4 regions of the Fictibacillus sp. S7 genome follow, and region 1 is predicted to be linked to each of the others. Evidence: predicted binding sites of a transcription regulator. Region 1 holds the regulator's gene; each other region holds the start of a gene.

Region 1 (7,769 bases):
GAATGATGAGCTTCTGGCCCGGTGTAATGGCCCCTGCCTGTATTCCGTTGTTCTTCTCCACCCAGTCTACAAATGCCCAATTGCTTTTGTGGTCCTTAGTATATTCTTCTGCAATTTTCCAGAGTGAATCTCCCTTATTAACTGTAATCTCCATATACTCCTTCGAGCCTTCAACATGTGTCTGATGGGCAAACATAAAAAACCCTGCTGCAAAAATAGATATTAGCATAACTACCGGTGAAAATCCCTTCATTTCCTATCACCCCTGCGAATGTTTGTTCCTATTTGTTCTCATTATAATGGGAACAGCTGTTCTTTTCAAGGGTTTTTTTCGAACTTATGTTTGTATATCTTGCTTTTAAATGCTATACTTTTTTCAAGAGTATTCAGTGAATGAGGTGCGAATATAATGACAAAGTTATCCAGAAGACAGATTGATATCCTGGAATTTATTAAAGAGGAAGTTAATGCAAAGGGATACCCTCCTTCCGTTCGGGAAATCGGAGAAGCCGTCGGGCTGGCGTCCAGCTCTACCGTTCATGGCCATCTTTCTCGTCTGGAGAAAAAAGGGCTGATTCGCCGTGACCCTACCAAACCAAGGGCCATTGAAGTATTGGGGCTTGAATCCGACCAGATCATCACCAAATCACGATCCGTCAATGTGCCGATCATCGGTAAGGTTACTGCTGGATCTCCGATTACGGCCATTGAAAATGTGGATGAGTACTTCTCTCTTCCAGAGCATGTAGTAGGAGACGATAATGTTTTTATGTTAACTGTAGAAGGAGACAGTATGATTGAAGCAGGCATTTACGATCGGGACTTGGTTGTCGTAAAGCAGCAGCCTACAGCGGAAAATGGTGATATCATCGTAGCGATGACAGACGAGAATGAAGCAACCGTCAAACGGTTCTTTAAAGAGAAAGACCATATCCGTCTGCAGCCTGAAAATTCTTCGTTATCACCCATCCTTCTTCCAAACGTGACCATCCTCGGAAAAGTAATTGGTGTGTACCGCACCTTACATTAAAAATAAGCAAACAGCGGCCCGGCATAACTGCCGGGCCGCTGTTTTTAGGATTATAAATGAAAATTGGTGCCATCTGTTGTGGCTTTAATAACTCCGCTTCGAATGACAAAGTCTCCAAAGTGTTCGCCTTCAAGACGCTCTTTCGCATATTTCGGGAAAAGAACTTTTAATTCCTTTAGTATTTCTTCCTCCCCTATGTTCTCGCGGTACATTTTGCTCAAACGGCTGCCATCAAAAGCTGCACCCAAATACATATTGTATTTGCCCGGCGCCTTGCCGATAAAGCCAATTTCACCGAGTGCATGCCGTGCACATCCATTAGGGCAGCCGGTCATCCGAACGGTGATTTCCTCGTTGCGCAACCCGTTTTCATCCGCAATCTGATCAATTTTGTCCATCAGCACCGGCAGATAGCGCTCCGCTTCAGCCATAGCAAGGCCGCACGTCGGAAGTGCTACACAAGCCATAGAATTTCGGCGGATAGCAGAAACGTTCTGGCTGTTGAGCATTCCATATTGATCGAGAAGATTCGTGATCTCCTGCTTCTTTTCCTCGGACACATTTGCAATGATCAAGTTCTGGTTCGCAGTTAAACGGAACTCCCCAGTGTGAACCTTGGCAATTTCACGCAGGCCGGTCATCAGCTTGTAGTTTTCAAAGTCTGTAATACGACCACCTTCAACAAACAGCGTAAAATGCCATTGATCTTGAAGACCCTGAACCCAGCCATATCTGTCTCCATTATCCTCAAAGGAAAAGTCCCTAGCTTCGGCCAGGCTCCAACCGAGTCGGTTTTCCAATTCTTCTTTTACGGTTTCAACCCCCAGGCGGTCAACTGTATATTTAAAACGGGCGTTTTTTCGCTTGGAACGGTTTCCGTAGTCTCGTTGAATAGTAATGGTTTTTTCCGCCACCTCAAGAATCTGGTCAGGCGTGCAAAAACCAATCACTTTGGACAGCTGCGGGTAGGTTTCCTTATCTCCGTGGCTCATACCCATGCCGCCGCCAATTGCAATATTAAAACCAGTCAACTTGCCATCTTCAATAACCGCAATGAATCCGAGATCCTGTGAAAAGACATCGATATCATTTGATGGAGGAACAGCAATGCCGATTTTAAATTTACGCGGCAGGTAAAGCGGCCCGTACATCGGTTCCACTTCATCTGCATCCGGTGTGCCTGCCACCTTTTCTTCGTCAAGCCAGATTTCGTGGTACGCTCTAGTTCTTGGCAAGAGGTATTCGCTCAGTTTCTTGGACCATTCGTATACTTCTGAATGAATTTCGGATTGGTAAGGGTTTGAAATGCACATCACATTCCGGTTTACGTCTCCGCATGCGGCAATCGTATCCATAAGGGAAGCATGGATGGCCTGGATCGTACTTTTCATGTTCCACTTCAAAATGCCATGCATCTGGAAGGTCTGCCTTGTGGTCAATTTCAGTGTTCCATTTCCATACTGATTTCCCAGCCGGTCCATGGTGAGCCATTGTGATGGTGTGGCAACACCACCCGGGAGTCTCACGCGCAGCATGAATTGATAAGCAGGCTCAAGCTTTTGTTTCTGCCGCTCAGTGCGAAGATCACGGTCATCCTGAAGATAGCTGCCGTGATGCTTCATGAGACGGTTGTCATCGTCCGGGATACCTGAACTGATCCTGTCAAGCATCACTTCCTTCAGCGTACCCCTCAAATAATTACTTTCTTCTTTTATACGTTCAACATCACTCGGCTTGCCGTCAGGTGCTTTTAATTTAGGATTTGACATCTTTAAAACTCCTTTCTGTTCCCGCTTAATACACATCACGCTGATATCGTTTTTCCTGCTGCATACGGGCCACATAGTCTTCCGCTTGTTCGCGTGTCATGTTTCCTTCTTTCTCAATGATGTCGATCAATGTTTCATGTACATCATGGGCCATGTTTTTCTCATCTCCACAAATATAGAGAACCGCTCCATCTTCAAGCCACTGGAAGAATTCCTTGCTCTGTTCAAGCATGCGGTGCTGAACGTATACCTTTTCCTCAGAATCACGGGAGAAGGCCACATCCATCTTCGTCAAAACACCGCCTTTAAGCCATTTTTGCCATTCTGTCTGATAGAGAAAATCGGTGACGAAATGCTGATCGCCAAAGAACATCCAGGATTTCCCCCCTGCTCCCCGCTCCTCACGCTCTTGCATAAAGGCTCTAAATGGTGCCACCCCAGTTCCGGGGCCAACCATAATGATCGGTGTTTCGCCATTTTCAGGCAACTTGAAATTCTGGTTATGCTGGATGTAAACCGGAAGCGTGTGACCAGGCTCCAGCCGCTCCGCACAAAGAATGGAGCATACACCGTTCCGGTTTCGTCCAAACGATTCATACCTTAAAGCGCCAATGGTAAGATGAACTTCATCCGGATTGGCTTCAAGGCTTGAGGCAATGGAATACAAACGGGCAGGCATCTTTCTCAGCATGCTGACAAAGTCCTGCGGTGAAGCTGCCCACGGACCAAAGTCCTGAATCAGATCCAGCAGATCGCGGCCGGAAAGGTAGTTTTTCAATTCTTCTTCATGTCCAGCCGACAACATTTCATGAAGTTTTTCATTTTCGGTAAATTGCGCTGCCTGCTGAAGAAGCGGCTTGGTGAGAACCGTAATTTCAAAATTGGTAATCAGCGCCTGTTTCAAAGGTGCTACATCGCCCTGCTTGTTTACAGTGACGATTTCTTCTGGATTCCATTTGAGCTCATCCAGAAGCATATCGACCAAAACGGCGTCGTTCTCCGGATAAATCCCCAGGCTGTCTCCCGGTTCATAGGATAAATTGGAGCCTTCAAGAGAGATTTCGAGATGCCGTGTTTCTTTATTCGATCCACGTCCATTCAAGTTGATGTTTTCAAGTACCTCAGCTTGAAATGGATTGGTTCGAGAGTATTGCGATTCCCCGGAGGTTGCAGGAACATTCGCTGATGAAACACTGCTGACCGCTTCTTCCTGTGTATCATTTAATGATTCCACCACGTTCAAAATCCACTCAGCCGCCGGCTCATCATAATCAAGGTCACAATCCACACGAGGCGTCAGGCGAGTTCCGCCAAGATCTTCGAGCACTTTATCGAACTCTTTTCCTGTCTGGCAGAAAAACTCGTAAGAGCTGTCGCCAAGAGACAATACGGAAAAATGAAGGTCTTCAAGCTGCGGAGCACGTTTGCCATGGACAAATTCATGAAAAGAAATTGCATTGTCCGGAGGATCTCCTTCTCCATGGGTACTGACGATGATTAAAAGGTTTTTAAGTTTTTTCAATTGATTGGGTTTAAAATCACTCATGGATGAAACAGTCACATCATACCCTTTTTCCTTCAAGGTTTTGCTGCTGCTTTCAGCAATACCTTGGGCATTTCCGGTCTGTGATCCGTAAAGAATGGTAATTTCTTTTGATACCGGTTGAGATACTGGTGCAGGAACCGCTTGCAAAGTTTCGCCGTTTGCTGAAGGCATCGCCTGGGATGCAGCAAGAAAGCCGGAAAGCCATACTTTTTGAGCTTCTGTCAGGTTCGGCAAAAGCTGGTTAAGCAGCTCTGCCTGCTCCTGGGTAAATGGACTGTTTGTTGCCTGAAGTTGCAATGATAACACCTCACATTTAAATTTCCCGTCATTTTATGAATTAAGGTTTCACCCTACTAAGACTAAAATTAAATCGATCTATTAAGTCGGTTTTAATCTTAAAAATAGTCAGAACCCTTAAAAAAATTTACAGTATCTACTTTACCTCAGACCATAACATTAGTAAAATACATATTAATTATTATTACTATTAAAAATCCTAATCGATGGGGACGTTTTTCATTATGTATTATGATGCCTTAAAAACATTTGTTACCCTGGCAGAAGTAAAAAACTTTACGAAGACTGCCGAACGGCTCAGGATGTCACAACCGAGCGTCAGCCTGCACATTAAAAACCTGGAAAAGGAATTTCGAACCCAGCTGTTCATCCGGTCGCCGAAGTTTCTTCAGATCACGCCAACCGGTGAACTTTTATACGACCGTGCAAAACAGATTTTGACCATTTATGAACAAGCGAGGCAGCAAATCCTTGAGCACCACACAACCATAAAGGGAGAACTGAAGATTGGAGCCAGTTTTACCATTGGTGAATATATTCTCCCTGCGCTCTTGTATCAGCTGCAAAAAAACCACGCTGAGCTGGAGCTTCAGGTGCTGATCGGGAACACGGAAGAAATTGTGTCCTCTGTCCGAAACTATAAGGTGGATTTCGGATTAATCGAAGGACAGACAAATGAAAAAGAAGTTTCCGTCCACCCTTTCATGAAGGACGAACTCTTTATCGTTTCCTCTCCAAATCACCCGCTTGCCTCCAAAGAAAGTGTCACCATGGATGATCTGCAAAACCAGGCATGGGTATCTAGGGAAGCGGGTTCGGGGACACGCGATTATTTAAATCATGTGATCCGCTCCAACGGTTTGAAGACAAAATCGCTTCTTACAATCAGCTCTAATCAAGGCATTAAAGAGTCAGTGATCCACGGCCTTGGGCTTTCTCTTCTATCAAAAAGTGTGATTGAGAGGGACCTGCAATCTGGTAATCTATCCATCATCAAAATTGACCAGCACTCCTTTCACCGTAAGCTTTCCTATATTTTTGCCCCGCTGGCCCAAGAAAACAGAAACGTCTCCGCTTTTTTGCAGGTCATTCATCAAGCGTACCCTTCTCCAATTTAATAGTAGATACACGAAAAAGACACAGCGTAATCTGTGTCTTTTTTCACAGTAATAACACTTGACTATGCTTTCATTTAAGTTTAGAGACCGCGTAGTTTAATTTAAATCTATTGCAATTCTAACCTGAATGTCAGAGAATAAGATTATATTTTACATACTTAAATGTTTTTCTAAAATGGGAGAGAGCGCTCTATGAAAAAAACGTCTCCATGGTTAAATGCATTTTTTATTGCTGTTCTGGTCATGACCTGGGGGGTCACATGGCCGATTTCAAAGGTCGCTTTGAATGACTGTCCTCCCATCCTTTTATCCGGCTTTCGCTCGCTCGGTGCAGGCATTTTGCTGTTTCTTTTTTCTTTGAATCGTTTGGACAAGCTTCACTTTAGTGAAAAGTGGAAAATGTACTTTATTTCTGGTCTGTTTAACTCTGTGCTTTTTTATGGTCTTCAAACGATTGGCCTTCTTTTCGTTCCTGCGGGACTGTTCAGTGTGATCGTCTACCTGCAACCTGTACTGATCGGCATTATCGCCTGGCTGTGGGTCGGGGAAGCGATGACTGCCCTCAAGTTAACCGGGCTGTTGCTCGGCTTTGCAGGTGTGGCAACAATCAGTCTTGGAGGTCTGTCTTCTCATATATCCTCCATCGGAATTGTATTGGGAATTCTCACTGCCTTTAGCTGGGCGGTTGGCACGGTTTATATGAAGAGAATCAGTGTGAAGGTCGATGGCATCTGGCTGATCACCATCCAAAGCATCTTTGGCGGTTTGATCATGACGGGAGTCGGAAGCGGCTATGAAGGCTTCTCTAGCATCGTTTGGAGCACACCATTGCTGCTGACGCTATTGTTTCTGGCATTATTTTCAGTCGCCATCGCATGGCTCATTTATTTCCACTTGATCTCTAATGGAAATGCCAGCAAGATCGCCTCCTTTAATTTTCTCGTTCCCTTGATTTCCATTTTGATTGGTATTTTGTTTTTGGATGAACCCTTTACCTATTACCAGCTGGCTGGCCTCTTTCTAATCATCGTAAGTATCTATCTCGTAAATCGGAAGCCGGTGATGCTCACCAAGAGAACAAGAGCAAATCTTCATGCTCATAAATAAATAGAAAAAGTGATTTATTTCGACCCTAAAGTGATCATTCATGACACGACAAAGAAAGGGAAGTCAATTTTGTAACCTTTACAAGGTTGATGGTATTTCCATCCTTTGCCCTTAAGCTATAGACCCACAAAACACCTAGTCTGCAGTTGGTACAGCAGAGTTAACGTAAACTGTTAAACATCATGATATTTATGTAAAATGTTCGTTTAACCATAACGTCGATGCGGCAATAAATTTTTCGGCAGCCGGGGGAAGACTTTTAAAGGATAAGGAACCAATCCCAATCGAGGAAATGGCCCGATCATCTGAGAGAGGTATTTTTTTTACACCTTCTGGAAGGTGATGCAATGCAATTTCCGGAAGGATGGCAACACCAAGTGAGTGTTTCACCATTGCGATCACAGCCTGTTCATCATCTAATTGAAACAAAATTTCGGGGAAAAGTTTATTTGTTTTAAACAGGATGCGGATGGTTTTAAGAGTAGAATTTTGGAGAACCAGCTTCTCTTCTATGAGTGCATTTGGCTTAATAGATTTTTCAGCTCCAAGATGATGGGTTTCCGGAACAACACAGTATAACGGCTCTTTTTTTAAATGGAAAATCTCCAAATCCGCTGCAGGCAGCATCAAAAAACCAAAATCTATGATCCCCTGAGAAATCCATCGAGAAATTTCCTCCTGTTTCCCTTCCGCAATGTCTACTTTGATATGAGGATATTGATCGGTAAACTTTTTTATTATACCAGGAAGCCATACGGCAGAAACAGATGAAAATGTGCCAATCCTCACGGTCCCAATTTCAAGTCCTTTTATTTCCGCGGCCTCCTGAAGCATTTTTTCATTTAAATGCAGAATCTCCCTGATATACTGCAGCATTCGCTCACCGTTTACGGTTAGCCTGA
Region 2 (7,769 bases), 540 kb from region 1:
ATAAACGAAACGGGAGTATCTATCTCAGAAGCTGCCGCCCATTTCAACGTGGCTTCTCCCAGCACCGTTTGGAATTGGTATCAACTTTTTGAAACGCAAGGGATTGAGGCTCTTCGATCAAAGATAAAGGGGCGTTCATCCATGAAAAAAGATTCAAAAAGAAAGCAGCCATCAGAAGGATCCGTCGAAGCTCTACGAGCTGAAAATGAGAGATTACGTATGGAGAATGCATACTTAAAAAAGTTACAAGCCTTAATTCAAGAAGAGGAAAAATCACAGAACAAGTCAAAGCGGAAGTGATTGATGAGTTAAGGCATGAATATAAAGTCATTGACCTCGTTGAGGTCGCAGGCATTCCACGAAGCACGTATTATTACTGGATGAAACAAAAGAATCGTGCAGATAAATATCATGAAGTGAAAGCTGTTATTCAACAGATTTTTAATGAGCACCAAGGTCGATATGGCTATCGTCGGATCCGATGGGAATTACAAAATCAAGGCTATTCACTTAATCATAAAACTGTCCGTCGCTTAATGAATAAAATGAAGATCAAGTCTCTGGTGAAGGTGAAGAAATATCGCTCCTATCGTGGAAATGTTGGAAAAATCGCTCCAAATGTTATAGCACGTAAATTCCAAGCAGCGAAACCGAATGAAAAGTGGGTAACCGATGTGACGGAAATTCAATTACATGGTGAAAAGCTATATTTATCGCCAGTTCTTGACCTATATAATGGAGAAATCGTTGCCTATCAGATGGAACACCGTCCGGTTTACTCTTTGGTTTCAAAGATGCTGGATAAGGCATTCAAACAATTGAAAGAGAACGATGCCCCCATCCTTCACTCTGATCAGGGATGGCATTATCAAATGAAACGGTACCAGCATGCATTGAAAGAAAAAAATATAACACAAAGCATGTCCCGTAAGGGCAACTGTCTTGATAACGCCGCCATGGAGAGTTTCTTTGGCTTATTGAAAAGTGAATTGCTTTATCTCAAAGAATTTGAAAGTATGGAACACTTTAAAAAAGAATTGGAACAGTATATCGATTACTACAATAAAAAACGGATAAAAGCAAAATTAAAAGGCATGAGCCCGGTTCAATACCGGACTCATGCCGAAGTAGCTGCTTAAAATTTCGTGTCTAACTTTTTGGGTTCAGATCACTGTTGGTTCCGCCGTTTTTCCTATATGAAGAACGGGTTCAGCCGGTCAAGTAGGCGTCCAGCCGGTCAGCCGGCAGCCCTCCGTTTCCGTTTTTTGTACAAAAACTTGTAGAGCAGGTAACAAAGTAGTAAAGTGCCTGCACCAATCAGAATGTATGTCTGTGACGCTTCGAGAATGGAGTTGACGGTTTTTATTTCACCCAGCCTGCCCAAAAAAAGCATGGCAATCGCCAGGGGGAAAACACCAATAAAGGTTAATATTCCAAACTTCCAGCGGTTTACCTTGCTCATTCCTGCCGCATACGAAACATAGTTTCCTATACCAAACGGGCGCGAAAGCGCGATGCTCCACTCACCGTATTTTTTGAAAACCCTTTTGGTTTTCTCTACCTTTTTCTCATCAAACTTCTCTCTCATCTTGCTTTCCAGCTTATAGCCGATCATGTACGGCACATAACTGAACAATGTATAAACAGCACTTACCGCTAATGCCAGCAGCACCGTCTCCATTGGACTTGGCTTCAGCAGAAACCCATAGATTAAAATAACGAGCGCTCCGGGAAAGGGAACGGAGGAAGCTTCCAGTGCCGTTCCAATAAACAGGCCTGCAGCCCCCAGCTCTCGTAAAAAATGAAAAATGATTTCAAACACAACATTCATTCTCCTTTCCTGTCTTATCCTCCTCTTTATTCCCTTTCCCGCCAATTTCAATCTCTTTGGTTTAATCGCCTCGGGTATGGGGTAGATACGTTTTAAGTCGACGATTTATACAATCCACTTCAGGAGGATAACATACATGAAAAAGATTTGTTCAAAAACCGTTTCCATGACACAGGATGCTTCTAAATTTACCATTCAAAAGATAACGAATTTCGTTAATATATCACGTTCTTATCAATCCAACGTGTTTCTTTGCAAAAACGGCGTTACCCTTCAAGCAAAAAAATTATCTTGCCTGGTTACTTTCTTTATGATGCTTCGCAAGGATGAATCCTTTGTCCTTATTACTGAAGGCGCTGATGCAGACTCCGCGATCCAGCAGCTGCTTCAACAGCTTACACCATCACAAGCGACTACATAAAAAAAAGCGCTGAATTGTGTCAGCGCTTTTTTCTTTGGTTTTTGCCTTAAAGGCCAAGCTTTTTTTGCCACCTTTTTCTTGTGACCACCGGCAGGACAATCAATATGATCAGAATGATCGATGAGATTAAGATTTCCTTCATGCCGGTATGAGCCACCGAAGATCCGATATAGGTATACGCCAGCGTTCCCGGTATGATGCCAATGGCCGTTGCTGCCGCATAATCTCTGAATTTCACATTTGCCGCTGCTGTAAGATAACTTACAAGGTCGTAATTCAGGATGGGCAGTAACCGGAGAATCAGCACATATATGAAGCCTTTCTCTTTGATGCCCTCCTGCACTTTCTGATACTTGCCCTTCCATTCTTTTTTCATCGCTTTTTTTCCAATCCACCTGACCGCCAGATAGGTCATCAGCCCTCCGGAAAGCGACCCTATGTAGGTATACAGACAGCCATAGTATAATCCGAAGGCCAATCCACTTGTAATCGCAAACACAGAGGACGGAAACAGCACAAAGGGTCTCAGGCCGTACAGCACAATAAAAACAATGGGTGCCCATACGCCCCAGGAAAGAATCCACTCCCTTAATACTTCCGGTGTTAAATTCAAATACTTGTGGTTGAAATACCATAGCAGTGCCACGCTTATAGCGATTATTAAAATTTTCATCCGATTTTTTTTGCTGCGAATCAATCGATGTTTCACCTCTCTCCTGTCTTACCTTTATATTTTCCATTACTTTCCGATAGAAGTCACTTTTATTTTCATTATATTTATGACATTTCCTCCTTACCTCTTCATAAGCTGTATAAAAAAGGAGATACAAGGGAGAGAAACGATTTGAAAGTCATTGCGAAAAAACCCATCTATTCCAAAAATGCCGGCCAATTTGTGCAGTTTACCAGTCGTTTTGAGGAACCAGTGTATGTAAAAAAAGGAGAGAAAACGGCTGACGGCAAAAGCCTTCTCGGATTGATTGCATTATCCATCCAGCCGGGACAGGAGATCGAAATAACAAGCAGTGCCGATTTATCTGGTCTGCAGAACCAGCTGTTCCAATCCGATCTGTTTGAAAATGCCGAATAAGCCAGCCGGTAATGACTGTCCCCTGAATGTCAGTGGGGCAGTTTTTTCATACCGGCCGGCATTGTCCTTATAAATGGGTAATGGCGAGGATTGTCTGCAGGTAAACGTCCTGCCGCCCTCCTGCTTCATCCACCATCCTGAGCATACGGCGGCAGGGATCGTAATAATGGATGCGTCCCCTCACTCGTTTGCTCGTGAGAGCGCCGCCCCGGCACATAATCTCCACCTGGCTTGCCTCTTCCATAGCCAGAAGAATCTGCTGATTCATCTCCTCCAGCAGCTGCTCATCCCATTCATGGTCTTCAGCTGCATCTCTGTCTTCCTGTTCCCATTCCCTTAAGTGCTTCACATGCTCCGGCAGCATCATGGAGGTCCATTTCAGGCTTCCTCGGTCTTTGATCATAGGTGAGACGTCCTCCTTTCTCTATGCCTTATGGCCGCCCAGGAGGGTACTGCGGTGCAGTGCTGTCCCCCCGCTCGTATACGACACGGCCCGAAGAAGAGCAGTTGATCCGTACTTTTTGCGGATATCATCCATCACATACCCAAGCTTTCGTTTTTTGGGATGCTCTAGCGTAAAGATGCTTAATTGAGTCTCATTGTCCTCGCACACATTGGAAAGGCAAATCGAAATCTTTCGGACGGTCTTTCCTTCATAAAACGCATGAAACAACTCCAGGCAGATCTCATAGATCTCCATTGTAATATTGGTCGGTTCCGGAACGGTTTTTGAGCGGTAAAACCCCCCTCCCCATTCCTCCTTGCTGTAGCCGATTCCAAGGCTGACCGTTCTCCCTGCCTTTTTGGCTGTCCGGGCCCTCCTTGCCACCTCTTCGCACATTTCGAGAATGACATGCTGTACCTCCTTCGGGTCCGTATAATCCCTCAGCAGAATCTGGCTTTTGCCATAGCTGATCTGTCCCTGCATAATGGGCGCCCCGACCTCCGAGAGGTCCACACCCCAGGCATGATAATACAGCTGGTTTCCCATAATGCCGAACTTTTTTTCCAAAAGCGCCAAAGGATAGTGGGCGAGATCCCCGACCGTCGTGATCCCCATCAGGTTGAGCGTCCGTTCCACCCGTGACCCAATGCCCCACATCTTGCTCAGGGGCGAAAGAATCCATAGTTTTTTCGGAATATCCTCATACGTCCACGTGGCCACCCCTTCCTTTTTCGCCTCCAAATCAAGACAGAGTTTCGCCATCAGCATATTGGGGCCGATGCCGATCGCGCAGGGCAGGCCGAACTCTTCCTTGATGGCGGTGCGAATGGCTGTTGCCAGCTGCATCGGCCCTCCCCATAACCGTTCGGTGCCGTCCGCCTGTATGAAGCTTTCGTCCACACTGTACGTATGAATGGCTTCCTTCGGGACGAATCGGTTAAGCAGACGCGTGATCTCCATGGAGCGCTTTAAAAAGAAGGACATTTGGGCGTCCACAATATGAATGCGGCTGTCTTTGGGAATTTCAAAAAGCCGGTTTCCCGTCCGGATACCAAAGTCCCTTTTTAAACAGGGAGAAGCAGCCAGGACCACGCTTCCCTGCCTTTCGGTGTTTCCGACGACGGCAAGGTAACAGTCCAGCGGATCCAGCCCTAAACGCACAGCCGCACAGCTGGCGTAAAAACTCTTCATGTCCATGCACAAAATTGAACGATTTTGAACCTTGGAATAATCGATCAACTTCCTCACTCCTTCAAAATGCAAACGTTCGTTCCCTTTATTATGTATACCCATTTTAACCGAATATATGTTCTGTTCTCAATGGAAATTTTTTCAGGTACTTTTCCACCCTTAAAAATCCTTGACCACGGATGGCAGGTAAGCTAAATTGTGTACAAGAGGAAAGGGTAAAGATAATGGAAGAGCATCTGCTGCGCAAATGGCTGGAAAAAGCCTTGTTAACCTATTTTAACGATAAAAAAACCATCCCGTATACGGAAAAGGAATATGCCTTGCTTTTGGAGCACATCCAAAAGGAATGGCAAACCGCAGAGGATCGGACCCTTACCTCGCCGTGCAGGATGTCGTATATGATTTTGTGACCCAACAATAAAAACCCTCTCTTGTCTTTAAGAGAGGGTTTGCGTTATCCGTTGCTTTCCACCGTTTCCTTTTCAAAAAAATGTTCCCATGCTTCCCGGATCCCTCCGGCGCAGTGGTTTTCTGCCCGGAAAATAAGCGGATGTTCAGGAAGCTTTTTCAGTTCATCCTGGCAGTTCCCCACCACAACGGCAGGATAGCCCATTGTAATCATGTCACGATCATTTCCGGAGTCGCCGGCTATAAGAACATTGGCTTTCTCCCACCCCTTTTCACGAAGCAGAAAGGAAAGGGCTTCACCCTTGCCAGCATTTGGCGGAAGAATGTCCACATCTCTGCCCGAGCTAAAAATCAGCTTGTGCGGCACTCCGTTTTCTTCCAGTTTTTGTTTTACTTCTTCAAATGCTCCTGCATCCTCGGCAAAGTAAGAAAGACGGTGTGTAGAGGGAATGGATTGAGGCGTAAGCCCGCTGCACTGGGCGGCAATCCGGGAAATTTTCTCGGGCCACCACTGCTCCTCCAATGTTTTCTTCCATCGCTCATGAAGCTCCGAATCATCAAAATCATACATTTCTGTCCCAACATCGGAAATGAGGATGGATGGCATAGGGAGGTTTTCCGCCTTGATCAGTTCCATCGTCGAATCATGATGCCGTCCGGTCACATAGACGAGTTCAACCTCATAGGTTCGTTCCCCGTAATATTCAAATAAGGCAGAAGTCAGTTCCTTTTCTCCTACAAGCGTTCCATCAAGATCAGTAGCTAAAAGATGTGTAACGTTTTTTTGTTTCACCTTTCAGAACCTCCTCATATACCTGCTCGACTCTCGCTGCCACATTTGGCCAGCGATAATCGCGTTCTGCAAGAGAGGACGCCTGTTTGCCAAGCCTTTGTGCGATAATGTCATTGTTTAAAATAATTTCAAGGGTCAAAGCCAGATCCTGCGGGTCTTTTGGTGTAACAAGCAAGCCGGTTTCCCCTTCAACGACCACGTTTTGCAGTCCGCCGACACGCGATGCAATCACAGGGCAACCGCAAGCCTGGGCTTCTGCCGCCACCATACCGAACGATTCATAATAGGACGGCACCACCGCCACATTCGCAGCATTAAAGTAGGCTGCCAGTTCTTCCTGGCTTTTTGGCCCGATAAAACGGACATAACGCTCGATTCCTTTTACCCATGAGCGCTGTTTCTCCGCCACCGGAAGCTGGTCGTCGTCGATCTCTTCCTTTTGTCCTCCGGCCAGAACCAGTTTGGTGTCGGACGGCACATCGCCCCATTGGATTAAATACCTGAAAGCTTGAAGCAAGGTTTCAACGCCTTTCGTTTCTTCGAGCCTTCCTGCATAAAATACCAAAGGTCCATGGACGCCAAGCTTTTGTTTGGTAGCTGATCGCTGGTTATATGGATAAAATGTAGGAGATACACCAATTGGAATAACATCTACAGGCGCAGGCTGTTTAGCCACTTCATGAATCAGGCTTTTTTCGCTGTTGGTGGTGGCGATCACACGGTTGGCGGAACGGAGAATGGTTCGTTCATACTGATATCTGCGATCATCCCTTTCTCCTGTAGCCCGTTCTTTTGCAGCGCCAAGGGAATGTGATGTATGAACAAAAGGTATGTTGTATTTTCTGCGGAGCTGGCGTCCGAGGATCCCGGAAAGCCAGTAATGAGTATGAATAATGTCATATTGGTCAAGAGGTGCAACCTCTTCAATTTCTTTAAAAAATGCCGGCAAGATTTGAAACATCTCATTTTTTGATACAAACCCTTTAATTCCGGCTTTGATGCGGATGACTTTTGCACGTTTTCCAAAGTTCTCTATCTGCGGGGCATCTTTATCACACCAATGGGTTATTACATCAACATCCCATCCCCTGTTTTCCATTGCCAGGGCCAGGTGGTATACATAATTATTTTGTCCTCCGGCTTGCTTTCCACCGAGTTTTGCAAGCGGATCCCCATGATCTGAAATAAATAAAACTTTTTTATTCATTGTCGTTACCCCTCTTTCTATTGTTGCGGTCGATAGCCTGTACTAGATATACCCCAGTTTTGGCCCGAACAAACCACATTCAGTACTTAAGCCCCAGTGAATTAAGACTTTTTACCTTTTATTGAGAAGTATGGAAATAAGGAACCCGAATAAATAATGAAAAATCATCATTTTTTTACAAAACTTTGTTTACATAATAATATTATCATTTACTTTTGTTTAAAGGCATTACCGCCCAGTTTTTCAACGAGCCTTGGAAACATTTGATACAGTTTACTTCCGGCATTCATCCAGCCGGGAAGATTGATTTCCCGGACCGGACGTCCCACGGCAAAGAGAATTTTCTTTGAGACATATTCCGGTGAGAGCATCCACTTTTTAAT
Region 3 (7,769 bases), 1.8 Mb from region 1:
GTGCTATCGAAATAATAGAGAGATTATTAGTTAATCTATATCAACTTAAAAATCATAAATTGTTAAAAAAAGAAAAACAAAACAATAGAAACTAAAGGAAATATCTCCCTTTAAGTCGAAAGTAGTAGACAGAAGGGAGGTGTTTTTTTGAAGTTAGTAGTTCAATGTGAAAAATGTAATAATTTTGTAGAATTAATTCCAACAAAATTTGGTCAACATGCAAATTTTAGTTCTATTGAAAGCCGCTTTAAAGCATCTGAAATACAAATAGAATTTGACCATGATGCTGATAGTGCGGAAGAAGTCACTCCTGTTCTCGAAGAAATTAGAATTGATTGTAACTCTTGTGGAGATTACATAGTATTAAATGAATTCCCATCCCATGTATACAGGTACAGGTAACTGATCTCATTAAAAGAGAAGAGGAACTAATTTGAATGAAACCGAACTTCTAGAAAGACTCGACTTTATTGAATTTAGACAAAGATTGTTGTTTGATAATACAGATTTGGATCGTTTGTTCTTTGAATATGAAATTACTAGGAAACAATCCAAGGAAATATTAAATTTGTTTGCAAGCATGCGAAAATCTTTAGAAGAAAATAATGAACTTAGTGATATGAGGTATGAATCAGATATTTATGAAATAGTACCGCACCTCAAAGGTGACTATCATTTTGCTGAATTTGTAGCAAAGCATCTACATGAAGATGGTAGATATCAGGAAGTTTTTGAAGCATTGTATAGCGATAATCCAAAGTATAAAACTTATTTACAAAAGTAAAGGAAAGAGCGCTCCTAAAAGGGAGTGTTTTTTCTTATTTGGAAAAGGACTTTAGACCTATGTTGTCGAATTATGTAAAAAAACGAAAGTAGGTGTCCTTCTTGCACATTGATTATTATAAGGAAAATATTGATGTGATGACTGAGGTTGAAATCAAGACTGCTCTAATCGAATTTTTACAGAACCACTCCAAGATGAAATGCCAGGAATATACACCAGAGGATTACTTTAATGAGAATCAACATATTTATTTTAATGTGGTTCACACCAAAAAACGCAAATCCTTAAGAATGCTTCTTTATAGATTAATAAAAGGTTAATGAAATTTTACATCCACCAAATCATCAAGTTTAATTTTATATAGTTCATTGTGGTAGTCCACTATCCTTAACTCACGTTTATAGGTATCAACATAGTGTACTTTTCCAATAAGTAAGTGAAAATCGTCGTGCTTAAAGTATGTAATACATAAAAATAAGTCTTCAGCCATCGCTTCACATATCGTTTCTTCGATTAACTCCAATTGCTGTTCGTCAAGTTCAGGTTTCACTTTTTTATTTTGATCCCAGTCAAACTCCCTTAGTTTCTTAACATGTTCAGGCAGCATCATAGCCGTCCATTTTATTGCTCCACGATCTCGAATGCTCATATTAATCAACTCCTTTGTATAGTATATACCACGAAGTACGAATATATGTTCTCTTTTTTGGAAAATAATTAATTTCCACTTAAAGGAAATATAAATTTCTCGTCTAATATATTTGAGTAAAAGGGCGAGAGGGGAACAAATATTGAATAAGAAATTTAAAATCATTTTTTTAAGTTCTGTTTCATTAATTGTTTTGTTGATTGCTGGTTTATTTTATGTGGGGAATTTAAATGGGAAGAGTACTAAAGAAACATTTGCACTAGGAACACATGATAAAGACAAAGAAGAACTTATAAACTTGCTTGTGGCAAAAGATTATGAAAAAGCCCTTTCTAAATCGAGTAAGCAAGATACAGACTTTAAAAGGGATATTTATCTTATTTCAGGGGCTTTTTTAAAACAGGAAGAAATAGATAATGAAGATGAAAGTCTAATTAGTAAAATACATGATTATAAAGACCTCGTTTCTGATATTGAGGTTGTAAAGAATGTACCAAAGGAAGTTCAATCAAATGTAGATGCACTTTATGAAAATGCTAAAGCGAATCTACAGTACCTAGTTAATAAATCTGATGCTGTTCAATCAAATTTAAAAGGAGTTCCTGAAGTGGGTATGTCTAAATCAGAGGTATTGTCTACTACATGGGGAAATCCGATTGATATTAATACAACAAAAACTGCTTCATCAAATAAAGAACAATGGGTCTATTCAGGTTATAAATATGTTTATTTCGAGGATGGAGTAGTAACAACCATTCAAGAATAGCAATCGACATTCTAAGATAGAAGTAACCCGTCAGTATATTGGGTACTTCGCTCACGAATTAAAAGAAACAATGGACAAAGCAAATCCATTAAGAGGATTATTATAAGCAGAGGGTTTATCCCCCTACTTTTTTATATATTGAATTCGCAAGTTACAATCATTAACACAAAAGGTTAAATATTGCTTAATCAATCGTGGATTTAAGTCCTCTACTTGTTCAATGTTTTGAGTTGCTAACCATTCATTCCATACCTTAAAGAGTGTGACATAACAAGTGATACTGTTCTGAGTTAAACCTTCAAACTTTTTCTCTGCTAGAAATTACTTCTGAGCCAATTCGATTAACATAAAAAGACCTCCATTCGATTTGAACAGAGGTCTAACTTAAGCAAAAGTAGGTCACGTTTAGACCATATAGCACTTTTGCGTGATTATGTATTTGGTGGAGACTAGCGGGATCGAACCGCTGACCTTTTGTGAAGTTTCCTGTTCTTTTCTATAGTGCCTAGAAATGCTTTTATATCACATTTTTAGGATATTTTTATTGTTTAAATGAACTGTAGTTGCCGTTAGTTTTCAATAGTGTGTGACGACGATGTGACCATAGAGTGACCAATATTTTTGAAGTAACCTTTAATGCAGTTGAGATGTGATAGTATGCCAATTAACACAAGAAATTTGTTTAATAAAGTAACATTGTTTTTTCTTAAACAGAAACAAAAGTAAGCACTCCCTTCTGGTTGTCTTGTTCCTATTTTACATGATGATCATATTTTAAAAATTGTGTATAATGGATATAACAGGAAGGGAAGGGTGATATGCAACTACACACGGATAAACAACCCGTGATTGATACCGATGTACAAAGAGGAAAGTATTACCCATTAAAATTTATTGGCAGTCTTCTCTGCGGTTTGATTTTGGCTGTTATTGTAGTTTCTACACTCGTAGCCGGTGCTATAGAATTGATTGATAAATTAGGCGGGCCAAAGTATGCGTTTATAAGGGTTTTTACTTTCATCGCCTATACTATTTCCGGCATTGTATGTACCGTTCTTACCGCAAGATGGCTTCGAACGAGATCGCCAGAAATGCAGCAGTTTGGTTTTAATATGCCGAATCCTTTTTACAGCAAATATGCTGTTTTGCGTGAAAAGATCGGGGATACAGAACTGCTAAAAGAGAACCAAAAGATAAAGAAGCAGCTTCAAGAGAACGGCGAGAGACTCGACGAATCCGGAAGATTACTCATAGCAACTGCTAAAAAGCTATCGGAAGGTGTTAACCGTGAAATAAAATTAAGGAAGCTTATTGAGATATTCGAACGGAATACAAAGAATACAAGCAGACTGGTCCGTTCCTTACATACATTGCTTTCAGAACACAAAGAAGGTTGGAAGAAGGAGTTTATGGATAATGTGCTGAATGAGTGTGTTACGTGCCTTTATTCTAACAAATCCGATAAATCTGCTTCACTTTTCCTTATAAACGAATATAATAAATTAAAGATATTTGCATACTACAGGATTGATACCAAGTCGGCAAGGGAAAAGAGTTTTGCAAAGGGTGAAGGGTTTGCCGGAGAAGTTTGGGAATTAGGCGATACAAAAACGTTGGCAGATGTTTATAAAGACGGCGGTTGGTCTCACAAAAAGGAACACCTCGATCATTACACCTCCATAATTGGTACTCCAATTTGGGTAAAGGGTAATATTATCGGCGTTCTTTGCATTCAGAGCGAGGATAAAGCAGAGTTTAAGCAAGACGATGAAGTTATGATTAGAAGTTATGCTGATATCTGCGGACTAGCTGAATTATGTGATATGATTATTAAACAAGAGGAAATTGAAACAGCCGTTACAATTGAAACAGACCCAGAAAGGGGCGTTAAAAATGGCAGTGATTGATAAGAAAATGGAAAGAATAAGTCCATTTGAATCCATTAATGAAATTGACAAAGAGTTAGAAACATCTCAAAAGGAAACCAATGAGCTACTTGCAGAGGTATTGGATTTTATGAATATACAGTCAATCGGGACTTTTAGTGTTAGTGAAGATACAGAATATTATTCATCGAAAAAGAAGCGCGCCTAATATTAGGCGTGTTTTTTTTGCCTAAAATGGTCTTCATGGTCAAGAAGTAACCTAAAAAGGGAAGTTTTTTTTACAACTGAATATAGAATAGCTTCAGAAAAACACAAGTCGGTTATTATTATTTAGGAGAACACCGACTACAATCTAGGGTTTAATTTTTCTATATTCAGCACTCTAGTCGGTTGGAATGCTGTGCGTTGATAGAAAGAGTGAAATAAAGAAGTTTCCATGTTGCGAAGGCTGAATAGCCCTCGCTTTTTTATATCTTTAAAGTACTGAAATCCGAAAAAGGCACCGAAGCTTCTAAAACTAGTGTGAAGGAAGAGAACTTAATGTTTCTGATAAATGCTTCATCAAACATTTTTTGTTAAACTATTATTAGATAGAAATTTTTATTTGACACATTAAACGGGGGAAATAAAATGTCAACAGCAAGTATTGGATTCGAAGAAAAGCTTTGGTTAATGGCAGATAAACTAAGAGGTAGCATGGATGCTTCGGAATATAAAAATGTCGTATTGGGATTATTGTTTTTGAAATATGTTTCAGATGCATTTGAAGAAAAACACAACGAATTATCCCAAGATGAATGGGCTGATCCAGAAGATAAAGATGAGTATGCTGCTGAGAATATTTTCTGGGTTCCCAAAGATGCACGGTGGTCTTTTGTTAAAGAAAATGCAAAAAAGCCGGAGATTGGCCAAATTATTGACCAAGCAATGATTTCTATTGAAAAAGAGAATGATTCATTAAGAGGGGTGCTTCCAAAAGATTTTGCGCGCCCTGCATTAGACAAGACGCGTCTAGGTGAAACCATTGATTTGTTTTCCTTTAAAGTAGGGGATCAAGAGAGCCGGTCTAAAGATGTTCTTGGCCGTGTATATGAATACTTTCTAAGTAAATTTGCAAGTGCCGAAGGAAAAAATGGAGGTGAGTTCTACACGCCTACTTCCATTGTTAAGCTACTGGTTAAAATGCTTGAACCTTATAAAGGCAGAGTTTATGACCCATGCTGTGGTTCTGGTGGAATGTTTGTTCAAAGTGAAAAATTTGTTGAAGAACATCAGGGAAGGCTTGGTGACATCGCAGTTTACGGACAAGAGTCAAATCCGACTACTTGGCGACTTTGCAAAATGAATCTAGCTATTCGTGGTATAGATGGAAATATTGGTGAGCACAATGCAGACACCTTTCATAAGGATTTACATAAAGGATTAAAGGCTGATTACATCCTAGCAAATCCTCCCTTTAATATCAGTGATTGGGGCGGTGAAAAATTAAAAGAAGATGTACGTTGGAGTTATGGTACACCACCAGTTGGAAATGCAAACTATGCATGGATTCAGCATATGGTATCAAAGCTTGCCCCCTCTGGGACAGCAGGATTTGTCCTTGCGAACGGATCGATGTCAACAAGCACGGCTAGTGAATTGGAAATTCGTCGCAATTTAATTGAAAATGATTTAGTAGAGTGTATTGTCACACTTCCAGGTCAGCTATTCTATTCAACTCAAATCCCTGTGAGCCTCTGGTTTGTCACACGAAACAAAGCTGCAAAAGGACAGCGTGACCGCAAGGGAGAAATTTTGTTTATTGATGCTCGTAAACTAGGGTACATGGCAGATCGTACTCATAAAGAGCTTGCAATTGAAGATATTCAAAAAGTTACTGAAGCTTATCATGCTTGGCGTGGAACAAATGAACAAAGTTATGAAAATATACTAGGCTTTTGTAAAGCAGCTACATTAGAAGAAGTAAAGGGAAATGAATATATCTTATCTCCTGGAAGGTATGTAGGGTTTGAAGATTTAGAAGAAGACGGGGAACCTTTTGAAGAGAAGATGTTAAGGTTAACGACTGGGCTATCTGAGCAGTTTGCAAAGTCAAAATCACTTGAAGATGATATCCGCCGAGCTTTGGAGGGGATTGGATATGGAATATAGTATATTTGGGAGGATTTCAGATAACTGGAAGTATTGTAAAATTGGAGATGTTGTAAATCTAAGGCAAGGATTGCAAATTTCGTCTAAAAGAAGAGTTTCGGAAGAGCTTGATGGATATATACCTTTATTAAAAATAACGGACTTACCTAAGGGGAAGTTTTCGGAATATGTTACTGATATTAAGGAACAGTACGTCGCTGTTAAAGAGGATATAATTTATACTAGAACAGGACAAGTAGGATTAGTTTATACAGATGTAGAGGGGTGTGTTCATAATAATTGTTTTAAGGTTGAGTACAATTCAAATCAATTGGATAAAATGTTCTTATTTTATTACTTGAACAATAAATATTTCAAAGAGTTAGCAAATAATGTAGCTTCTGGAAGTGTCCAAAAAGATTTAACTCATTCCTCATTTAAAACACTACCTTTTGCTTTTCCTGAAATATCATTACAAAAAAAAATATCTTCAATCCTATTTTCATTAGATAAAAAAATAAATATAAACCTTTCAATTAATTCAGACCTCGAACAAATCGCCCAAACCCTTTTCAAACGCTGGTTTATCGACTTTGAATTTCCGAATGAAAACGGAGAGCCTTATCAATCAAGTGGCGGGAAGATGGTGGAAAGTGAGTTGGGGTTGATTCCTGAGGGGTGGAATGTATTAAACTTTAATAAATTTGTTCAAAGCATTTCAGAATCTATAAATAAAAAATCAAAAGAGAGTGCAATCTTCTTAAATACATCTGATATTTTAGAAGGTAAAGTTTTGAAAAAAAGTTATTCACCTACTAAAGAAATGCCTGGACAAGCGAAAAAACTAATTAAAAAAAATGATATTTTATACAGTGAAATTAGACCTGCAAATAAAAGGTTTGCTTATGTGGATTTTGATGCAAATGATTATGTCGTTTCAACTAAACTCATGGTGTTAAGAGCTGATGAAGATATATTTCCAAGTAAAGTATTATACCTTTATTTAAAAAATGAGGATACTATTAATAAATTACAGCAAATTGCAGAAACAAGATCAGGGACTTTTCCACAAATAACATTTAAGCAACTGTCACAATTTATATTTGCAATACCTGAAAAAGAGCAATTTACTAAGAATTATGCGATCCTTAAAAACATAGTTGATCATCAACTTAGCTTGATGCAAGAAATCGAAAGACTTAAAGAATTAAGAGATATCCTTCTTCCGAAACTTCTCTCAGGAGAAATTGAAATCCCAACAGAAAGTGAGGAACTGGAACATGTACAGCTTTAATGAAGATGAATTAGAACATGCCACGCTTGATTGGCTGGAAGAGATCGGATATGAAGTGGCGAGTGGCCCAGATCTTGCACATGATGGTATTTCTCCTGAGAGACAGGATTACTCAACGGTATTTTTAGAAGGGCGTTTAACCGACGCCCTTTCTCGTATCAATAAAAATGTGAAAATTCAAGAAATAGAAGAAGCTGTTCGTAAGGTTACGATTCCGCAGCATCCCAACCTCCTAATCAACAACCGTTCGTTTCATAAGC
Region 4 (7,769 bases), 910 kb from region 1:
CGCATCACTGCTTTTTTGAAAGAGCATGGTGCCGTACCAGGAATCCAGCTCGCCCATGCTGGACGAAAAGCATCCACCTACAGCCCATGGAAGGAAAAAGAAGCACCGGCTGCCGGAGTTCCAAATGATCAGGGCGGCTGGGATGTGGTCGGACCGAGTGCCATCCCATTTAATGACGGATACAAAGAACCGAAAGAACTGAGCGTGGAAGAAATCAAGGAAATTCAGGAGAACTTCCGACAGGCCACCATCAGGGCGCGTGAAGCCGGCTTTGAGTGGATGGAATTCCATGGTGCACACGGATATCTGGCTCACAGCTTTTTCTCCCCGCTTTCCAATAAGCGTACAGATGAATATGGCGGAAGCTTTGACAACCGCATCCGCTTTGTATTGGAAACCGTTCGTGTGATGCGCCAAGAATGGCCCGAAAATCTTCCGTTTACTGTCCGTATTTCAGCTACCGACTGGGTAGACGACGGATGGACACTGGAAGAATCCATTGAACTCTCCAAACGCCTCAAACAAGAAGGTGTAGACCTTATCGATTGCAGCTCTGGCGGTAATGTTCCAAAAGCGCCGATCCCCGTCGGTGCCGGTTACCAAAACCTTTTTGCAGAAAAAATCCGCCAGCAAGCGGATATTGCAACTGCGGCAGTAGGTATGATCACACAAGGCATGCAGGCAGACGAAATCATCCGCAATGAAAAAGCAGATCTTGTTCTTTTGGCCCGCGAGCTTCTCCGTGATCCATACTGGCCGCTTCGTGCTGCGGAAACGGTGCATAAGAAAAATGAACTTCATATTCCTCCTCAATATGAGCGGGGATGGTAAAAAAATCAGGGTAAGGATGCTGCTGCATCCTTGCCCTTTTTTGATTGCCTGGGAAAATCTTCTCTTCATGGTTATGGCCCAACCTTCTTTTTTATATATTAAAAAAGAACGATATGGAGGTGATACGGTGGCTGTTGTGCAAGCCAGTAATTCAGATATTAATCTTCTCGCCCGTTTGCTCAGAGCTGAAGGTGAAGGTGAAGGAGTTCGCGGGATGCAGCTGATTGGCAACGTTGGAATCAACCGAATCCGGGCCAATTGTTCCGACTTTAAAGGCCTCAGAACCATCCCCCAGATGATTTACCAGCCCCACGCATTTGAAGCCGTGACCCATGGCTATTTTTATCAGGCCGCCAGATCCAGTGAAAAGCGGCTCGCCAGGCGTGCAATTAGTGGAGAACGCTTTTGGCCGGCTAAATATAGTCTCTGGTATTTCAGGCCTCAGGGCGATTGCCCGCCGACCTGGTATGACCAGCCGTTTGTTGCACGATATAAGCTTCATTGTTTTTATCAGCCGACAGCTGAAGAATGTGACAATGTATATAGTACCTTTTAATCGGATGGGCATGATATAAGACTCAGTTTTCTCCAAATCAGCCTTATATCATGACTGTCCATTTTTTCCAGTTTAAAAAGAACGTGTGTTCGGTTATTATAGGTAGAAAGGAGGATGAGTGATGTGATTCGGGACCGTGGTAACATAAAATGGAAAACCAGCTTGATGCTCCCCGAGACAGTAACACATCTTAAGAACTACTTTCTGGAGGAGTATTACGAAGAAGAAGAGCTGGAGCCGGATGAACAGCATTTGGAGGAAATGGATCAGTTGGTCCTTCAAGCCTTGGAATTTTCATTTACCTTGCTGTTTACCGTTTATCAAAGGGGCCATCTGCACAGAGTCAAAGGAATGGTCCATTATATGGATGAGAAGAACCGTATCTTGAGAGTGATCGATGAAAACGGTCAGCTACATATTTTGCGCATTTCAGCGATTAAAGACATTTCCAGAGCTGAGGAGTAGATGAATATCGTAGAAAAAGGGGACAACACCTTTAGTGTAGTCCCCTTTTTTTATTGGATGTTTTCAATAGCCTGCTTTACATTGCCATATACCCTAATCGTTGTAAAATCAATGCCTGCCTGAACAATCCGGCTGGCTAATTCTGGACGTATCCCCGTTATCAGGATTTCAATGCCAAGAAGCTGAAAAACACTTTGTATATTAAAAATGTACATCGCTACTTCTGTATTAACGTTCACGATTCCTGAAAAATCAATGATTAAATGGTGAATGTGCAGCTGCTGAATCCTTGGAACCACATGGTTGATCAAATGATCCGTCCGGTCGGCATCTATCTTTCCAATCAGAGGAAGGATAGCAATCTTGTCCTGAATCGGAACAACCGGATTGGATAATTCTTTGATTTCATTTTGCGCGGCATTAATGAGATGGTCTTTATATCGTTCAAAAGCAAAAACCGTTTCATTAATACTCAGATCCAAAATGTGGTTCACTCGCTTGATGATCATCACGACATCCTGAGTGCCAAGCTGATATTCCATCCCCAGCTTGGTCATATAATCAGCAAAAACGATCCGTGTATCTGGATACCGCATCAAAATTTGGGAAATCTCAAGCCCGCTTTTGGCAGTTGTCTCTCCATTCTTTTTGCTCCACTCCATTAAAACCTCAGGAGCAGAGCCTTCCTCACAATCCAGAGAATCTGCCAGAAACACAATAAATTCATTATACATTTGTTTTGCCTGTATAATTTCCTCTTTCGGAATATAAAATTCAAAGCGCCCAATAATCTCGTCAACGACTTCTGAAGCAATGGACGCTGAATGGTTGGTAAGATAGTTTGCCAAGGTATTGATAGAGTCCATGGTTACTCTCCTATTAAGATAGTAATATTTAAATCGATAGGTGTTTTAATATTAAGCACCTAAATAACATAAGCTTATTATAGCTTATTTCGACATAATAGGTAGAAATATGTTAGCAACCTATCATGAAATCTTTTGCCTGTGCTACGATATAAGAAAGGCAGGTGAGTATATGAGTAAAAAAATAGAATCCTTCCTTTTACAGCCGATGGATTCCGGCCATGCCGAACATAAGCTTCAGCTCGAGGTAAAGAACCGGGAGTTTTTTCAAACATTCACTCCCTTAAGAAACCCTGAATTCTATACGCTGGAAGGCCAGCAGGAACGGCTGAACATGATTGAGCGGATGCGTGAGCTTAGACAGCAATATACGTTTGGTATTTTTTCAAAGGAAACCGGCGATTTAATCGGAGATGCTTCCCTGTTTAAAATTGAAAGGGAGCCTGTACAAAGCTGTATGCTTGGCTACTGCCTGGACCAGACCTATAACGGGAGAGGATACATGAGCTCGATCGTTCAAAAAATGGTCTCCTATGCCTTTGATGAACTTAAACTGCATCGTATCGAGGCCGGTGTCATGCCCCAAAATAAAGGGTCCATTCGCGTCCTGGAAAAAGCCGGGTTTCATAAAGAAGGAATCGCCGTAAAATCTGTAAGGATCAACGGGAAGTGGGAAGACCACCAGATGATGGCCATCATCAATAAAGATATCTAAAAAGACCGCTCCTCACAAAGCGGTCTTTTTGTTCATCAAAGTATATTTTTTCCCTCTAAAAATTCCTTTGCCACCTTACCCGGTGACATGCCTTTCACATTTACCTTATAGTTCATCTCCCTCATGTCATCGTCTGTAATTTTCCCAGCGAGCTTATTCAGTGCCTTTTTAATTTCGGGGTACTTTTCCACCGTTTCCTTCCGCAACAGCGGTGCTCCCTGATACGGTGGAAACAGGTGCTTGTCGTCCTGAAGAACTTTCAGGTGGTATTGCTCGAGCTCACTGTCAGTGGAATAAGCATCCACGATGTTGATGTCGCCCTTTTTCACGGCATTGTACCTCAGCTTTGGCTCCATCGTCTTCACATTTCCGAGTGTAAGGTCATATTTTTTCTGGATGCCGCGGTATCCGTCTTCCCTGTCTGCAAATTCGAGCGTAAATCCGGCGTTCATATTCTGGCTGACCTTTTTCAGATCGGAAATCGCAGTGAGTCCATATTGTTTTGCCGTTTTCTCCGGAACCGCAAGAGCATAGGTGTTGTTATATTTCATGGGGCGGAGCAACTGCATATCGAACTTTTCATCCATCCCTTTTCGTGCCTGCTCATATACCTTGCCTCTGTTTGTACTGGATGCGGTTTCTTTTAAAAATTCGGTAATGGCCGTCCCTGTAAATTCGGGGTAAACATCAATGCTGCCAGATTTCAGTGCGTTAAAGACGAAGGAAGTTTTTCCAAGACCCGGTTTCAGTTCAACTTTCAAATCCGTTTCGTCCTCAATCAAAAGCTTGTACATATTAATGAGTATTTCCGGTTCGGAGCCCAGCTTCCCGGCAATGACGATCTCTTTCTGTTCCCCCCGTAAAGCGGACGGAGCGATCGCAATCAAGAGGATCACCAGGCCCAAGATGCCAAACGTCATCATGGACCGTTTAAATGAAAGAAGCTCAAATCTTCTAAGAAGAACATCAAAGAGAATGGCCAGTAAAGCTGCTGGTATAGCTCCCAGCACGATAAGTGTCGAGTTATTCCTGTCAATGCCCAGCAGAATGATATCCCCAAGCCCGCCTGCACCGATCAGCGCAGCAAGGGTGGCTGTGCCAATGATCAAAACCATGGCCGTCCGGATTCCTGCCATAATCACAGGCATAGCCAGGGGCAGCTCCACTTTTATGAGTCGCTTTCCGCTGTCCATGCCCATTGCTTTCGCGGCTTCAATCAGGGATGGATCGACTTCTTTAATACCGGTATATGTATTTCTTAGAATGGGAAGTAAAGCATACACGACCAGTGCGATGATGGCCGGAATTTTTCCGATTCCAAACAAAGGGATTAACAACCCAAGGAGTGCCAAGGACGGAATGGTCTGCAAAACCGCTGTGACTCCAATGATAGGTTCAGCTGCTTTTGGTTTTTTGGTCAGATAGATTCCAAGCGGTATGGAGATCAGAACGGCAAACAATAGTGCAATAAATGAGATTTGGATATGCTCAAGAAGGGCGCTTGCCAGTTCCCCCTTCCTTTCTTGAAACACGTTTAAAAAATTATTCATGGCCGCTGCTCCTTTCCTCCAAATGATCCGAAAGGTACCGAATCACGGCATGTCTGCTGAGGGTACCGATTATTTTTCCTTCTTCCTCAACCCCCAACTCTTCTTCATCCTTTAAAAGGAACAGGGCATCTTTTAATGAAGCAGACGCAGATATCATTTTCAATGATTCAGAAAAACTTACATCCGCTGGAAGAGGTGCAGCCAGACGGGAAAGATCCCCTTCTGCTTTATAGGATTTTTCATTACCGCCAACAAAGTCCCGAACAAATTCATCAGCAGGATGCTTCAGGAGATCCTCCGGAGTTCCAATTTGAACAATTTCGCCACCATTCATGATACAAATGCGGTCTCCCAGCTTTAGCGCTTCTTTCATATCATGCGTAACAAATACAATCGTCTTCTTGATGCGCCTCTGCATATCGTAAAGATCATCCTGCAGCTTTTCGCGGCTGATAGGATCAAGAGCACTAAATGGCTCGTCCATGAGAATGATTTCCGGATCCGCAGCCAGCGCCCGGATGACGCCGATGCGCTGCTGCTGGCCGCCCGAAAGTTCTTTTGGCTTCCTGCCGCGGTATGTATCGGGATCCAAACCAACCATTTCCAATAGCTCATCTATTCGCTTTGTTATTTTTTCTCTGCTCCATCCCCTGAGCTCAGGAACGACCGAAATATTTTCCTGGATAGTCATATGGGGAAACAAAGCGATCTGCTGAAGAACATACCCGATATTCCAGCGCAGTTCATGTATATCGTAATCACTGATTCTCTTTCCATCGATAAAGAGAGTTCCTTCTGATAGTTTAATCAGCCGGTTGATCATTTTGAGCATGGTCGTTTTACCGCACCCGCTTGGCCCAATCACAACGAAGAATTCACCTGCCCTGATCTCCAGGGTCAGCGATTTTACCGCCATGGTCCCGTCATTGTACTTTTTTGAGACATTATCAAATCTAATCATTCACCTGCTCCTTATTTTTTGTTTACTAACTGCTTTCCTGGTAAATAACCATATTCTATGTATTTTCACGCTGCAGAGGAAATTAAAACATAGATAGTCTGGCCGAAAAAAAAAAAAAAAACAGGGCTTTACTTGCGCAAGTTTCCCTGCCTTGTGCAAGTAATGCCTTCTACAAAACGACAAAGATTCCTCTTTTTTCAAAAAGAGTTCAGATTCCTAATGATTCTTTTAAAAAGGAGGTTAAATAACCAGTGTTGGTAATTTTTTTATTGCACTCGCTGTTATCAGCGCAGATCAGATTACCAATGGCCTTGTAGTAATCCGGATTTTTGGATTTTTTTGCTTTGGTTACAGTGGAAATATATGCGACCTCTCCCGCACATTTACAAAATGAGCAAAAGCTCTTCTTACCCGCCGGCTCAAATTTGCATTCAATGCCGACCAATTTCTCATCTAATTCATATACGATAAACTTTTTATTGGATCTGAGATCGTTCCAGCTTAGGTACGTCAGCTTTTTGTGGTCGATCATTGTTAAATCCGGCAGCTTTAACTTTTTATTTTTCGGAAACATTTTTTTCAATTGCTGTTCTGTCACACTTGGAAAAGGCAGCAAAAAAACGGAAAGATGCTGAATATACTCCTCAAACTGCTCATCTGTTTTCAGGCTTGAAAGGTCCAGCATTTCTTGTTGATCTGATGATGCGTTTGGAAAAAGGTCAAGAACTTTGGCATTGGCCATATCGATTATCGCCTTCAAAACAGATGGAGGCATATGTTTTTGAGCCGTATCCTTAATCAAGGCAATCTGTTTCTTTATGAAATTTAACTGTTCGTTTTTAATAAATCCTTCTGTCATCCGTAATCTCTCCATTCCTTACTGGTGCCTTTTGCTTATAGTATAAAAAAGTCAAGAAGCGTCCAAAATGGAAAAAATGACTTAGAAGCGTTTTTTGCATAATAAAAGCACTGGTGAAAGAATGCACCAGTGCTTTGAACTATGCTTTTCGAGAATAGACAATCTTCTTAATGGTTTCAGTGGAAAGGTAATGTTCTTCGGCCAGCTGCTCGATGCTGCTTCCGTTACGAAAAGATGTTTTGATAGCAGCATTGCGCCGGTCAAGCAGCCGCCTCCCGCCACTCGATACTCCCCATTTCCGGTGCTCAGTTTCCCGCTTAGGAATGTACAGGGTCTCCCCCTGAACATATTTTTGAATTTCCAGAATCAGATTCTCAGGTAACACTTTACTAGCATTGCAATATTTCATTTTTGCCAGCCCCTTATTTTTGAATTCCAGCAAAATAAGGTGCAAAGCCCAAATACCAGAAAAGCTGTTTTTTGCGATCAATTAGATATTTCGCCCCATGCAAAGGATCGCCTTTCTACTATCAGGCTTTGCATGAGTGAAAGAAGTCCCGGACAATCGTTTGTGATTCTCCAACCGGATGCACCCCCCTTTACTCTTTATCATACCAAAATTTTCTGTTGATTCGAATCCCCACAAACTCTCTTACGACCTGTTGAATCTTTTTGTTGAATGTCTAAAATGTCCCACATTCCATGATTGTGATGTACAAGCTGGTATAGTAAAGACATCCCAACAACCCCTTTTCATATTTAGACGTGATGCCCGGCTGTCCCGCCGGGTATTTTTTTGTTTTTTTAAGTATGCGCTTACATACTAAACTGTATTAGTTTTTTTCTCTTTTTTACTCACACAGAATTCTTTTTCAATTATTTTACACTGGGAAAGAAGAGTGTTTTTATGGTACAATGCATACAATCAAAATATTCAAACAATAGTACAGAATTCAACAGTAAGGG

The links. The regulator LexA, encoded in region 1, represses DNA repair genes until DNA is damaged. The targets are predictions, from matches to a motif close to CGAACATATGTTCG.
Region 2: a site for LexA is predicted at 5,087-5,100, ahead of DMO16_RS02495 (DNA polymerase thumb domain-containing protein). Genes of this name have one in related genera too.
Region 3: a site for LexA is predicted at 1,472-1,485, ahead of DMO16_RS14695 (YolD-like family protein). Genes of this name have one in related genera too.
Region 4: a site for LexA is predicted at 1,466-1,479, ahead of DMO16_RS09915 (YolD-like family protein). Genes of this name have one in related genera too.

Annotation. Positions count from the first base shown of each region.
Region 1 is NZ_QJKL01000001.1:1,023,525-1,031,293, forward strand. Features, by position in the region: gene yneA (cell division suppressor protein YneA) at 1-253, opposite strand, end outside; gene lexA (transcriptional repressor LexA) at 410-1,030, shown strand; gene cysI (assimilatory sulfite reductase (NADPH) hemoprotein subunit) at 1,081-2,799, opposite strand; gene DMO16_RS05230 (assimilatory sulfite reductase (NADPH) flavoprotein subunit) at 2,825-4,642, opposite strand; gene DMO16_RS05235 (LysR family transcriptional regulator) at 4,867-5,760, shown strand; gene DMO16_RS05240 (DMT family transporter) at 5,953-6,867, shown strand; gene DMO16_RS05245 (LysR family transcriptional regulator) at 7,057-7,769, opposite strand, start outside.
Region 2 is NZ_QJKL01000001.1:484,756-492,524, reverse strand. Features, by position in the region: one part of gene DMO16_RS02525 (IS3 family transposase) at 1-250, shown strand, start outside; one part of gene DMO16_RS02525 (IS3 family transposase) at 250-1,139, shown strand; gene DMO16_RS02520 (DedA family protein) at 1,238-1,831, opposite strand; gene DMO16_RS02515 (HPr family phosphocarrier protein) at 1,968-2,252, shown strand; gene DMO16_RS02510 (TVP38/TMEM64 family protein) at 2,299-2,925, opposite strand; gene DMO16_RS24105 (HPr family phosphocarrier protein) at 3,097-3,342, shown strand; gene DMO16_RS02500 (YolD-like family protein) at 3,410-3,745, opposite strand; gene DMO16_RS02495 (DNA polymerase thumb domain-containing protein) at 3,767-5,026, opposite strand; gene DMO16_RS02490 (hypothetical protein) at 5,203-5,388, shown strand; gene DMO16_RS02485 (HAD-IIB family hydrolase) at 5,433-6,179, opposite strand; gene DMO16_RS02480 (glycosyltransferase) at 6,142-7,386, opposite strand; gene DMO16_RS02475 (SDR family NAD(P)-dependent oxidoreductase) at 7,596-7,769, opposite strand, start outside.
Region 3 is NZ_QJKL01000001.1:2,851,057-2,858,825, reverse strand. Features, by position in the region: gene DMO16_RS14710 (DUF4145 domain-containing protein) at 1-95, shown strand, start outside; gene DMO16_RS14705 (hypothetical protein) at 148-402, shown strand; gene DMO16_RS14700 (DUF1878 domain-containing protein) at 434-784, shown strand; gene DMO16_RS14695 (YolD-like family protein) at 1,101-1,433, opposite strand; gene DMO16_RS14690 (hypothetical protein) at 1,576-2,199, shown strand; gene DMO16_RS14685 (GAF domain-containing protein) at 3,045-4,106, shown strand; gene DMO16_RS14680 (hypothetical protein) at 4,093-4,293, shown strand; gene DMO16_RS14675 (type I restriction-modification system subunit M) at 4,716-6,236, shown strand; gene DMO16_RS14670 (restriction endonuclease subunit S) at 6,226-7,509, shown strand; gene DMO16_RS14665 (type I restriction endonuclease subunit R) at 7,496-7,769, shown strand, end outside.
Region 4 is NZ_QJKL01000001.1:1,936,536-1,944,304, forward strand. Features, by position in the region: gene DMO16_RS09905 (NADH:flavin oxidoreductase/NADH oxidase) at 1-831, shown strand, start outside; gene DMO16_RS09910 (cell wall hydrolase) at 959-1,387, shown strand; gene DMO16_RS09915 (YolD-like family protein) at 1,511-1,852, shown strand; gene DMO16_RS09920 (STAS domain-containing protein) at 1,903-2,718, opposite strand; gene DMO16_RS09925 (GNAT family N-acetyltransferase) at 2,891-3,433, shown strand; partial or broken gene DMO16_RS25415 (glycine betaine ABC transporter substrate-binding protein) at 3,469-4,281, opposite strand; partial or broken gene DMO16_RS25420 (ABC transporter permease) at 4,356-4,983, opposite strand; gene DMO16_RS09935 (ABC transporter ATP-binding protein) at 4,976-5,944, opposite strand; gene DMO16_RS09940 (FusB/FusC family EF-G-binding protein) at 6,153-6,803, opposite strand; gene DMO16_RS09945 (CD3324 family protein) at 6,943-7,212, opposite strand.